2 linked regions of the Oleidesulfovibrio alaskensis DSM 16109 genome follow. The protein of the gene in region 2 interacts with the protein of the main gene of each other region in a pairwise test. Links are inferred from orthologs where the notes say so. Each region holds a gene or a part of one and is shown on either strand. Other genes may lie near its edges.

Region 1 (5,358 bases), on a different replicon or contig from region 2:
GGATCATAGCACATAAACAGCAGATAAAAAATGACACGCGTCGATATATACAACGTTATTATTCTGAATAATCCGGAACCATTACCGGCCTGCACCCGCCCATAGGCCACCCGGAAGCCGCACAGCACACCGTCCGGCACAAAAAAAACGGGCCGGAAATATATTTCCGGCCCGCAGGCAACTCAGGCAGGGCAAAAACCCTGTCCCGTAAATTAATCTACCTTGTAGAAAGCCTTGGAGGCGGCGCCGCAGATGGGGCACTTATCGCCGTCAAAAGGACCTTCGTGGGTGTATCCGCACACGGAACAGTTGTAGTAGTCAACTTCTTCGGGGCTTTCCAGCGCTGCAAGCATCTTCTTGTACAGATTGGCGTGCACTTCTTCCGCCTTGTTGGCAAACCCGAAATACCGTGCTGCAACCTTTTCGCCCTCGGCTTCGGCTTCTTCAATCATCACGGGGTACATCTTTTCAAATTCATAGGTCTCGCCTTCAATGGCGGCCTTCAGGTTTTCGGCTGTGGTGCCTATTTTACCGGCATTGCGCAGATGACCGTGAGCATGAATGGTCTCGGCATCGGCGGCAGCGCGGAACAGTCTGGCAACCTGATGGTGGCCTTCCTTTTCTGCCTGCTTGGCAAAGGCAAGGTACTTGCGGTTGGCCTGAGATTCACCGGCAAAAGCAGCCATCAGATTTTCCATGGTCTTGGACATTTCAATGCTCCTGTATGTTTTGTTTTCAGTTATATTCTGCGGAAGCACTCCGCTCTCAATCAGTAACGATTCCTATTAAACAAACTTTTTTCTCTTTGTAAACCCTTTTCTGCAATTTTTTTTTTTGCCCGGAGGAAAAAAGCACCGCCACACTTAACATCTCGGCATCAAAAAGCAACAGGAACAAAAAACAGACCGGAAAAAGCGGAGCAAGTCTGCTTTTTCCGGTCGAGCCATACAGGTCAGCCTGAGCTGCGCAAAAACGGGCAGGCATCAAGCACGCAGGTCAATCAGGGCATTTCCGGCGGAAACGGATTTTCATCCGCGAAAAAAGGATTTTCGGCAGGGTCGTGCATGTCCACACCGGCAGACGGTGCAGCGCCGCCGGACGCACGGGCATGTTTTTCCGGCAGGTCGGGGCGCACTCTTCCCTGCTCCAGTCTGAGCCGTGCCGAAAAAGTATTGCCGCCGCGGGAAGTAAGCTGCAGTTCCTGACTGGTGAAGCCCGTCTCCAGCAGCTCGCGTACCATACCCGCATCAATCTGCGTACCCATAAATGTCCGCCAGATCATAAAGGGACACCCGCCGTCAGCGCGTTTCCAGCGGCTGCACCCGAAGCCTTTGTCCCGCTCTTCCACTTCTGCCCCGCACAACGGGCATTTACCGTCCAGCTCGCGCGAGGCCAGACGCGCAGCGGTTTCTACCAGTATGTTTTTGACATTGCGGGGCTTTATGCTTTCAACACTCTGCGCCAGCATGGTTCTGATTTCCTGCATGAACAAAGGGTATGTATTATTTCCCGCTTCGATATCTTTGAGCTTTTTTTCCCAGAGACCGGTCAGTTCCGCCGAGGCCATATCAGGCAGCATGGAAGAGACCAGCGCCGCGGCCTGCATGCCGGAATCGGTGGCAATCAGCCTTTTGCCTTTCTTTTCCACATATCCCCGCGCCAGCAGGGTTTCAATAATCTGTGCCCTTGTGGCCGGAGTGCCCAGCCCGCGCTCCTTCATGGCATTGCGCAGCTCTTCGTCATCCACCAGCCGCCCCGCGGTTTCCATGGCGGCAAGCAGCGAAGCATCGGTAAAATGCGCCGGAGCTTTTGTCTGCCGTCTGACAGCCGAAACTTCATGCACATGCAGCCGTGTCCCCTTGCGCAGTGCGGGCAACGGGTTGTCCTCGGCCGTGCGCCACGGTTCCACAGCCAGCCAGCCGATATCCTTGAATACTTTTCCCCGCGCTACAAAAACATCTTCACCGGAGAGCACCCGTACCGTGGATGACATGAAACTGGCCGGAGCGCTGAACGCGGCCACAAAACGGCGGCAGACCATGTCGTAAACATTACGTTCTTCGGCAGAAAGCGCATCAGGCCTGCCTTTGGCAGCGGTGGGAATGATGGCGTGGTGATCGGTGACTTTTTTGTCATTGACACAGTCAAACTTGCACCCCGCTTTGACACGCTCCACTGCCGGAACCGTCTCCTGCGGGTACAGATGATATACCGCTCTGAAATGCTTTAAAATTTCCTTGAACAAATCACGGGTAAGGTATCGCGAATCAGTTCTGGGATAAGTGATGAGCTTGCGCTGTTCGTACAGAGCCTGCGCTATGGCCAGTGTTTCCTTGGCTGAATAGCCGAAACGCGAGTTCGCTTCGCGCTGCAGGGTAGTCAGGTCGAAGGGGAGCGGAGGTTTCTGAGAACCCTTGCGGTTTTCCGTGGCGTCCACCACGCCTGTACCGCCCTGACAACGACCGATGACTGCTTCGGCATCATCCTGCCGCTCCAGACGTGTTTCCTTGAAGTCCGGCGGCAGGTGCCACACGGCACTGAACACATCATCAGCCGGTGTCTCCGTTCCCGTGCCTCGGGCATCCGCGTTCTCATCCGGCGGGCATGATGCCTGACCGGCAGTTGCCGCAGCGGCCTGCGGGGGGTGTTTTTCCGCTCCTTGCGCGTCCGCCGCCCCGGCAGACAAACACACCGGCGCGGCGGAACCGGCCGCAGCTGCGGCACCACCGGCATTACAGGGTGCGCTGCGGCCGAAACGGGCCTCCACCGTCCAGAAATCAGAAGGAACAAAATGTTCTATTTCCGCACGCCGGTCACAGATAAGCTTGAGCACCGGCGTCTGCACACGACCGACAGAAATAAGTGAACCGGCCTTCAGCGTGAACAGGCGCGAAAGATTCATACCGATAAGCCAGTCCGCCTCGGCCCGTGCAAAGGCCGCAAGCCCCAGATTACGCTTGGCGGCATCCTCCAGCAGGTTGCCCAGACTGCGGCGCAGCCCTTCTTCCGTCATATCGTTGGCCCACATGCGCTGCACAGGCTTTGTGCAGCCGGCGTGCAGCTGGATGCGCCGGAAAATAAGCTCACCCTCCCGTCCGGCGTCGGTGGCGTTAACCACATGCGCCACATCATCGCGATGCATGAGCCGCCGCACGGTTTCATACTGTCTGCGGGCTTCGGGCAGCACGGTCAGTCGAAACTGCCGGGGAATCATGGGCAGCTGTTCCAGCGCCCAGCGTCCGCCCCATGCTTCGTCCTGTTCTTCCGGCTCGGCTATGTTAACCAGATGCCCCACCGCCCAGCTGACGATATGCGTCGGGCCTTCCAGAAAGCCGTCACGTCTGGAAACGGCACCGACCAGCGGTGCAATTTCCCGCGCTACGGATGGTTTTTCTGCAATAATAAGTATTTTAGACATAATATATGATTCCGCCTGACAGGCTCTGAGCCAGTCTGAGCCGCTACCTACCCGCTTGAAAGGCGGGCGTCAAATGACAGCTGGCGCGCATCTTGACCCCGCCGCGCCTGCAGAGTAGGCACAGGCCATGAATCAGCGCTATCCTGTGCCCGCGGTGGCAGTGCATACCGTGCAGGACACCATTAAACGCAGTCTGTTTATTGCCTATCTGGCCCATGCCCCGTGTCCGGATTCGGCCAGAGAGTTCATTGACAGCATCCGCACCCGCCATGCCGATGCCACCCACAACTGCTGGGCTTTCATGTGCGGCGCGCCGGGTGACACCGCCCGCGTGGGCATGAGCGACGACGGAGAACCTCACGGCACTGCAGGACGCCCCATGCTCAATGTGCTGCTGCATGGCGGCGTGGGAGAAATCGCCGTGGTGGTCACGCGGTACTTCGGCGGTACCAAACTGGGCACAGGGGGGCTGGTACGCGCATACGGTGGCATGGTTTCGCTGGGACTGGAAAGCCTGCCCGTGCGTGAAAAAATTTTTCCCGCCCATCTGAATATAATTATGGAATACACTCATGTGACCGTTTTTAAACGGTTGATTGAAGAACACGAGGCCGTAGTGACGCACGAAGAATACGCCGCTGATGCAGGTTTTACCATAACCCTGCCGCAGGAGAACGTAGCCGCTCTGCGACAGGCACTGACAGAGCTCACCAACGGCACAGTGCTTATAGAAAAAGCCGGAGAGCCGGCCTGATACACATCCGGCACCCGCACACCCCGCCTGCATGCTCCGCCTTTACCGTCCGTTGGTCTGCCGCACCGCAAGCCCTGCACGGACTTTGCCATAAATCACGAAATAGTATAGACAGTTGAACACCAAATTTCCCGATGCTGCGGGGCATGCCCGCACATCTGGACCGCGGACAAATTTATACTGGCAATATACCACAGTTATCGTAATATACAGGTTCGTTTTTCCGGTTTTCCGCATCACAACCGCAACCCACACGGAGCCTGTGACACCCATGCGGGTTTTTCCATCCGGTACCATGACAGAACAACAGACACCTGCTGCAGACGACAGCCCCCGCGCCGGTAACGGCCAGACGGCTTTTGCCCCTTTTGCCCGCAAAATGCGGCTGCATGGCCTATCCGAAGGGCTGATACGCCTTTTTAACAGTTACTACGACGAAATCGTGGCCCGCCACACCGGCTATCTGCACGAAGCGGAACTGCTGCCTGTCTCCGCTGCCGACCTGCCTCATGTCGATTCGCTGGAGTCCTTCCGCGAAGCAGGCAGACAGGCGGCGCGTCAGGCTGTGGTTATCAAGCTGAACGGCGGACTGGGTACCAGCATGGGCATGACCCATGCAAAATCGCTTATACCCGTTTTCGGCGAGATGCGCTTTCTGGATATTATTATGCAGCAGGCCCTGCTGCAGCAAAAAGAGTGCGGCGGCCCGCTGCCGCTTGCTCTCATGAACAGCTTCAGCACGCACGAAGAAACTCTGCAGGCACTTGCCGACATACGCGAAGAAGACTGCCGCCAGTGCACACCGGTATGCTTTGTGCAGCACAAATTTCCCAAGGTTTCACGCCGTACGCTGCAGCCTGTGTCGTACCCGCAAAGTCCGGACATGGAATGGAACCCGCCCGGACACGGCGACCTGTATGCTTCGCTGGTCACTTCAGGCGTGCTGGACGATCTGCTCTCCCACGGGCGCCGCTATGCCTTTGTCTCCAACTCCGACAATCTGGGTGCCGTGCTGGATATGCGTATTCTCGGATACATGGCCGGCAACGAGTTGCCCTTTATCATGGAGGTGGCTCCGCGCACAGCTTCTGACAAAAAGGGCGGTCATCTGGCGCAACACCGCGACGGCGGTCTGATACTGCGCGAACTGGCGCAGTGCCCCCCCGATGAAACCGACGCCTTTCAG
Region 2 (8,016 bases):
GCGGTATCTGCCGGTCCTGTAGCCGGTGCACCGTCTGCCTCTCCGGGGCGGCGGTTACGCGTAAAGACAAACCCCGTCCTTTCCGGACGGGGTTTTATTTTCGGTAATGCCAGCCGCGGAGCAGACACAGCCATGCATGCCGGATGGCGGCAGACGCGGAATACGGGCCGGACAGGCCGCAGACACGGCTCTGCGCCTGCCGCGCTCGGTTATCTGCCGGTTTCTTTTCTCTGCCGGAGCCTGTTCTTTGTATAACATTATGCAAGCGTTCTGTAATACAAAAACGCCGCATACCGGTTGCAGAATATCTGACGGGCTGAAGCCGCCCCTAGCATAAATCCACAAAAAAAACGCGGGGCCGTTAAGCCCCGCGTCATGCTATTCTTCGTCTTCCAGCGCCCGCGTGTACTTGCAGGCAGGGCAGGCAATATGTTTGCCTCTTGCCTTGGTGGACTTGATAGTCAGAATTTTGGAATCGCACTGCGGGCAGGCTTCGGCCACAGGCCAGTTCCATGTGGCATAGTCACACTGGGGGTACCGGTTGCAGGAATAGAATATCTTGCCGCGGCGCGAGCTTTTTTCCACCAGCTGGCCGTCGCAGCCGTCATTGGGGCAGGGAACGCCGGTGGAAAACGGTTCGGTATGCTTGCAGTCGGGATAGCCCGTACAGGCGATGAATCTGCTGCCCGTGCGTGCCTGTTTGACCACAAGGTCTTTGCCGCATTCGGGGCAGGTGCCGACGGGTTTCAGTTCTTCCTGCTCACGTTCAACCAGCTGTATTGTTCCGCTTTCATCACGCGTGAAGTTACTGGTGTTTTTGCAGTCGGGGTAGCCGGTGCATGCCAGAAAGGGGCCGGCCTTGCCGAACTTGATGGCCATGGGTTTGCCGCATTCAGAGCACACGATGTCCGTTTCCAGCCCCGCCTTCACGGTTTTCATCTCTTTGGCGGCGGATGCCAGCGTAGGGTTGAAGTCGCTGGTGAAGTCCTTCATCAGTGCCACCCAGTCAAGGTCGCCTTCGGCCACTTTATCCAGCGAATTTTCCATCTGCGCGGTAAAGCCGATATCCATCAGCGTGCCGAAGTGGTTGGTAAGCATGTCACACACCACAAAGCCGAGATCGGTGGGCACAAAGTGCTTCTCTTCCAGACGGGTGTAGTCGCGGTCTACAATGGTGGAAATGATGCTGGCATACGTTGAGGGACGGCCGATGCCTTTTTCTTCCATCTCCCGCACCAGAGAGGCTTCGGAATAGCGGGCGGGAGGCTGTGTGAACTTCTGCTCTTTTTCCAGCAGGGTCAGTTCCAGCTTCTGCCCCTGCTGCATGGGGGGCAGCTCCACATTGGCTTCTTTGGCCGAAGCAGGCGCGGCGGCCATATACCCCGGAAAAAGCAGCCGTTCGCCTTTTACGCGCCACTGCGTGCCGCCGCATCCGATAAGCACCGTGGTGTCGTGGAAGCGGGCAGGCGCCATCTGCGAGGCCATGAACCGCGACCAGATAAGGCGGTACAGGCTGTACTGTTCCGGTGCCACCAGACCTTTTATTTTGTCCGGAGTCAGCGTTACGTCAACAGGGCGGATGGCTTCGTGCGCGTCCTGTGCCGAGCCTTTGGTTTTGTATACGGGCGCCTTGGCGGGGCAGTATTCTTTGCCGTACAGCGAGGCGATAAGCTCGCGCGCGCTGTCGCGGGCTTCATCCGAAATGCGGACGGAGTCGGTACGCATATAGGTGATGAGCGCCGTGGTGCCCATGTCGCCCAGATCAAGGCCTTCATACAGCCGCTGCGCCACCGACATGGTGCGCTTGGCGGAAAAACCGAGCCGCTGGCTGGCCAGCTGCTGCAGGGTGGAGGTGATGAACGGCGGCTGCGGTTTGCGTGAGCGTTCTTTCTCCTGCACCGAATCCACGATGAACGCTTTGCCCTCAATGGACTTTTCCAGTTCCTGCGCCTGCTCCGCGCTGGCAATGGCGGGTTTTTTGTCATCCACCTTGAAAAGTTCCGCCTTGAAGGGCGGGGGCGTTTCCGCGGCCAGATTGGCCCGGAAAACCCAGTATTCTTCCGATGTGAATGCATAGCGTTCGCGTTCGCGGTCTACAATCAGCCGCAGCGCCACCGACTGCACCCTGCCGGCAGAGATGCCGCGTTTTATTTTGTTCCACAGAATGGGCGAAATTTTGTAACCGACCAGTCTGTCGAGCACGCGGCGTGCCTGTTGTGCGTCAAACAGACTCCGGTTCAGCTCGCGCGGGTTTTCCAGCGCTTCGCGCACGGCGCGGGCGGTAATCTCGTTAAACTGGATACGGCTGATGTTTTTGTTTTCCTTGGCAATTATTTCAGCAACATGCCAGGCAATGGCCTCGCCCTCGCGGTCGGGGTCGGGCGCCAGAAATACATTATCAGCTTTTGCCGCAGCTTCGCGAAGGGCGGAAACAACCTTTTGTTTTCCCTGAATTACCTGATAGTCAGGAGAAAAGTCGTTTTCCTCGTCCACGCCGAGCTCCTTGGTCGGCAGGTCGCGGATATGTCCCACACTGGCCTGGACCATATATTTGTTGCCCAGAAACTTTTTGATAGTCTTCACCTTGGCGGGAGACTCGACGATGATGAGGTCTTTGCCCATGAGTTGTCCTTGTTCGCAGGCGGTTCCGCGGACGGAGCGCGTTGCGGCCTTTCGGGTGCTTGGTGTATAAAGCCTGTGCGGCCGTCGGGCTGTCACATGCTTTCAGGTAGGGGAAGATACGACAAATGCCAACAGCGTCAAGTTTGACGTGCCGCGCTTTGCCCGCTGAGGGCAGTCCGCGGCGGGCAGGAAGCCAGTAAGGACGGGATTATGCGCAGAAATATGAAAAAATGGCTTTTTGCCGCACTGACAGTGGCGGTACTGGTTGTCTCTGCCTGTGCCAAGGCGCCGTATACCGGCCGCAACCAGTTTATCATGATGGATTCGCAGCAGGAAATGGCGCTGGGGGCCTCTGAAGCGCAGAAAGTGATTAAGTCGGAGCAGATTGATACCACAAGCGACTATGCCCGTGCCGTGACCCGCGTGGGACGCCGCATAGCGGCCGTGGCCGGACACCCTGAATATAAATGGGAATTTCATACCGTCAAAAAAGACGTACCCAACGCCTTCTGCCTGCCGGGCGGAAAAATATTTGTGTATACAGGGCTGTTTGAAGCCGCCAAAGACGATGCGCAGCTGGCCGCTGTTATCGGTCACGAAGTGGGCCACGCCATCGCGCGGCACGGGGCGGAGCGGTATTCCACACAGGTTGTGGCGCAGCTGGGGCAGCTGGGGACGGCCATCGCCGTGGGCTCCCAGACATCGCCTGAGGTGGCGCAGGCCGCGGTGGCGGCGTATGGTATAGGTGTGGGCGTGGGCATACTGCTGCCCTACAGCCGCACCCACGAATACGAGGCCGACCGGATAGGTCTTATTCTTATGGCCAAGGCGGGGTACAACCCGGAAGCCGCGCTGACTTTCTGGCAGAACATGGCTGCCAAGGGCGGCAAAAAACCGCCGGAGTTCCTTTCTACCCACCCTGCTGATGAAAACCGCATAAAGGCCATCCGCCAGCTGCTGCCTGAGGCAAAAGGCTACTACCGGCCCGCATCTTCATAACCGTACGGCCGTGTCGGAGAATCGTCGGCCCTGCATGTTCCGGTTGCTGTCCATGTTTTTTTGCAAGGGTAACATGCCGGAAAAAAGAGGGTATGAAATATCGGCACTATGGTTGCTAGTCCTGCTGCGGGGTACTGCCCCGAGCGAGGAGGCACCATGGCATACGATCCTTTCAGCACCATAAGCCTGCAGAGGGCGGACAGGGTTCTGCGTACGCCCGTTACCGGCCGTACACTGCCTGCACAGCAGGCCGCCGCTGCAGGTTCCGGCACCGGACGCTTCGGGGAGCTGCTGGGCGGCAGCGCCCTGTCACGCAACGGTCAGAAGCTGCTTGATGATGTTCTGGGGCTGGGCAAAGGTGACGGCAAAGAAGAATCTCCGCTTGAAGGCGCCATGCTGGGCAGCATGAATCTACTGAATACCAGAGCGCTGGCCACCCTTACCAGAGTGCTCTCCGGCCCGTCCGGTCTGGCCGGTCTGGCATCGGGCGGAGCACCTGCCGGTACCGCGGCACTGCCCGTGGAAGGGCTGGCTTCGTTGCGGTCTGCCATAGCCGATGCCGTGGGACTGGGCAGTGAAACCGGTGAAGTAAGAGGCCGCATATCATGGAACGGTGCGGCTGCAGCCTACCGGCAGGCCGCGGAAGCTCCGGACGGCATGAGCGCGCTCCGGCAGGAACCTGCTGCGCCCGAATCTGCCGGAAAGATTGCTCCTGCTGACGGGAAGAACGCCGCAGGCGGCGTTGCGGAGTCTGCACCGCTTACCGGCTGGCTGGCAGCGCAATTTGAGTCCGGCACGCAGGGCGTGGCAAGCATCGGCTACGACCGTCATGGCGGCACCTCCTACGGAAAATATCAGATTTCCTCGCGGGCGGGCAGCATGGATGCCTTTATCCGCTTTCTGCAGCGGGCAGCACCCGAGTACGCGCAGCGTCTCAACGCCGCAGGGCCGGCCAACACCGGCGGTACGCAAGGTGCAATGCCCCGTGTATGGGCGCAAATCGCCGCTGCTGATCCGGCAGGATTTGAATCATTGCAGAACAGATTCGTGCGGGAGAACAATTTCCTTCCCGCTTTGCGAAAGGTTACCCGCAACTCGGTACTTGAACGCGACCATATGAGCGGTGTTCTGGGCGAAGTGCTGTGGAGCACCGCCGTGCAGCACGGGCCCACAGGCGCAGCGCGCATTTTCCGTCAGGCTCTGGGCAGAACCGGACAGGATGATTCTTTTACCGATCCTGCATTTCAAGGGCGGTTTATACGCACAGTTTATGACCTGCGCAGCAGGCAGTTCGGTTCCTCCACCAACGCCGTGCGCTCCGCAGTGCAAAACCGCCTTGAACGCGAAATGGAACTGGCGCTTTCATTGATCGGATCAGATAAATCGCTGTTTGCCTGATTTTGCGGATTTTGCCCGCCGGATGCCTGAGAAACCTGAGAAGCCTGAGAAGCCTGAAGAAAACCCCGTCAGGGGGCGGCTGAACCTTCCGCCACTGTAATGCGCCCCGTGCAAGGCACAGCGATGCCCGCAACGCGACGCGCCGTGCGGTTGCCGCCATGCAGCCGCAACCGTAAGCCCTTCGATGTCAGCTGACCGCGGCAGAACATGCGCAACGGGGGATGCAGGGGGAATCATGCCTCTTGCCCGCCGGAGGTCTTGTTCCGGTTCCGGTCTTCCGGTTATTCCATGCCGTATTTTTTCAGCTTGTTGTGCAGTGTTGCGCGGGTGATGCCCAGCCGGCGGGCGGCTTCGCTTTTATTGTCGGCACATTCGCGCAGCGTTGCCTCAATGGCGCGGCGTTCCAGATTTTCCAGCGAGAGCCCCGCATAGGGGTCATGGACGGTGTCGGGCAGCGGTGTGTCCGTATCGGACACTGCTGCGGTGATATCCGTTTCGCCGTCAGCCGCTGCAATGTCCGGCGGCAGTTCGCGTCCGGTGACATATTCGCCCATGCTCATGATAACGGCGCGCTCCACGGCGTTTTCCAGTTCACGCACATTGCCCGGCCAGTCATAGTTGACCAGACAGTTCATGGCCTGCGGGGTGAATCCTTTGAGCATCTTGCGGTTACGTTCGGCATAGCGGGTCAGAAAGTGTCCGGCCAGCAGGGGGATGTCGTCGCGCCGTTCCCGCAGTGCCGGTACCGCTATGCCGATGACGTTGAGCCGGTAAAACAGGTCTTCGCGGAACCTGCCTGCGGTCACCTCTGCGGTCAGATTGCGGTTGGTTGCGGCGATGACGCGTACATCGACTCTCAGCGGGTTGTCGCTGCCTACCCTCTGGATTTCACCCTGCTGCAGCGCACGCAGCAGCTTTGCCTGCAGTGCCAGAGACATTTCGCCCAGTTCATCCAGAAACAACGTACCGCCGTCCGCCTGAACAAACCGCCCGTCGCGTTTTTTGTCCGCACCGGTAAAAGCACCTTTTTCGTGGCCGAACAGTTCTGATTCCAGCAGCGATTCCGTAAGGGCGGCGCAGTTGACGGTTACCAGCGGTCTGTCACGTCTGCTGCTTCCTTCGTGTATGGCTCTGGCCACCAGTTCTTTGCCTGTGCCCGATTCTCCGGTGATGAGTACCGTGGCGTCGCTGGGCGCCACTGTGGCCACCAGCTCGGTAAGCCGGCGCACGGCCTCGCTGCGGCCGATAATGCGCGAGGCAGCCTGCCCCGCGGACAGAGAGCTGCGCAGCTCTCTGTTTTCCGAGGCCAGCCGCGTGTGATCAAGCGCGCGCTCCAGCGTCAGTTTCAGCTCGTCGAAATCAAGCGGCTTTGTCAGGTAGTCATAAGCACCTATTTTCAGGGCTTCCACCGCTGTATTCACCGAAGAATATGCCGTCATGATAAGCACGGGAATGGCCGGATTGTGGGCCATGATATGCCGCAGGGCTTCTATGCCGCTCATGCGGGCCATGCGGATATCCATCAGGATGGCGTCATATGCGCGCTCCTGCACCTTGCTCACGGCCACGGAACCGTCGTCGGCTTCTTCCGCCGAGTACTGCCAGCCGCGCAGCATGGTGCGCAGCATGGTTCTGTGCGCCTGATCATCATCCACTATCAATATGGTAGGAGCGTTTGTCATGGCTGTTCCTTTGACGCGCCGCCGGGTCAGCTGTTCGCGTTGCGTTGCGGTTCAAGCGGCAGAATGAGAGATATTTCCGTTCCGCTGCCTACGGAAGACTGCACGGCTATTTCGCCGCCGTGGGCCTCCACTATTTTGTGCACAATGGCCAGCCCGAGCCCCGTTCCCTGACTTTTGGTGGTGAAATACGGGTCAAACATGGTGCTCAGGGTTTCGGGCGTTATGCCGCAGCCCGTGTCACGCACCTTGAACCGCAGCAGCCTGCGGCCTTCGGAAGAGGTACTGTCGGTGTCAACGCTCAGCGTCAGTACGCCGCCGCTTTCCATGGCATCCAGTGCGTTAAGGCAGACATTCAGCAGCGCCTGCGTCACTCTGTCGGGGTCGAGCACTGCCTGCGGCAGGTCGTCCGCCGCGGCGAACCGCAAGTCTATGTTTTTGCCCGCGGCATCCTGCCGGATAAGGCGGAGTACGTTTTCTGCCAGCGATTCCGGTCTGCTGGGCTTTAAAGACAGGTCCGACGGGCGGGCCAGACCGATAAGGTCGGAAATGACGCGGTTGAGCCTGTCCACCTCCTGCACCATGATCCGGGCGGCATCGCGGTCTTCGCTGCCTTCGGCAAAGCGGGTGCCGAAATAGGTGGCATATCCTTTGATGGAGCTGAGCGGATTGCGTATTTCGTGAGCCACCCCCGCAGCCAGACTGCCTATGGCTGCCAGCTTTTCGCGCCTGCGTACTTCTTCTTCCAGTCTGCGCACTTCGCTCAGGTCGTGCAGCAGCAGCAGTTTGCCCATCAGCGAACCGTCTTCGCCTGTTATGCACGCACCGGTAACACTGACCGGGACAGGGCCTCCGGTGCCGGAAAGCACCGTTTCTCTGCCGCTCAGTATGTGCTGGGTGTCCAGCTGGCGTACGGCATGCATGAGTACCGGCGGCAGCGGCGGGCAGCCTGCGGCTGCTTCGTGCGCATCGTGAGCGGCGGTACCGTCTCCCAGCATGGCGCGGGCCGCATTGTTCATGAAAGAAACATCTCCGGCGGCATCCAGCACCACCAGACCTTCGGGGAGATTGGAAACAATCTCATCCGACAGGGCCTGTGTGCTTTCCAGCTCTTTGCGTGCGCGGCGGACATTCTGTGCCCAGATAAGCGATATGAAACCCGCAACCCCCAACAGCAGCACTATGGCTGCCATGGTCATGGTGTGCTGTTTGTCCTGTCTGCGGGCGTCCTCGAACGGCTGAACGTCGAACCCGACAAAAATGATGGGCGGCGGGCCGTCCGGCTGCTGCCAGTTATCCCACGCGTGGTTGCGCATGT

What was found. The genes of interacting proteins can lie anywhere in the genome.
Region 1: the proteins of topA (region 2) and H586_RS0104895 interact in binary tests that used the Escherichia coli proteins (3 or more experiments, as listed by UniProt). The link is inferred for Oleidesulfovibrio alaskensis DSM 16109 from one-to-one orthologs.

What each region holds. Positions count from the first base shown.
Region 1 is NZ_AXWQ01000005.1:440,398-445,755, forward strand. Bases 2,533-5,358 are described here. They hold H586_RS0104895 (YigZ family protein), read left to right. Parts: upstream 2,533-3,545; coding sequence 3,546-4,172; downstream 4,173-5,358. Other genes in these bases: H586_RS0104890 (type IA DNA topoisomerase), read right to left, coding at 2,533-3,418; H586_RS0104905 (UTP--glucose-1-phosphate uridylyltransferase), read left to right, coding at 4,444-5,358. Outside these bases: H586_RS0104880 (rubrerythrin family protein), read right to left, coding at 213-710; more of H586_RS0104890, read right to left, coding at 1,001-2,532.
Region 2 is NZ_KI519495.1:234,697-242,712, reverse strand. What follows is about bases 1-2,951. They hold topA (type I DNA topoisomerase), read right to left. Parts: upstream 2,623-2,951; coding sequence 379-2,622; downstream 1-378. Other genes in these bases: H586_RS0116475 (M48 family metallopeptidase), read left to right, coding at 2,833-2,951; H586_RS0116490 (glutamine synthetase family protein), read left to right, coding at 1-22. Also shown: more of H586_RS0116475, read left to right, coding at 2,952-3,621; H586_RS19665 (VgrG-related protein), read left to right, coding at 3,778-5,019; H586_RS0116465 (sigma-54-dependent transcriptional regulator), read right to left, coding at 5,301-6,701; H586_RS19660 (ATP-binding protein), read right to left, coding at 6,728-8,016. UniProt on the Escherichia coli protein: Releases the supercoiling and torsional tension of DNA, which is introduced during the DNA replication and transcription, by transiently cleaving and rejoining one strand of the DNA duplex.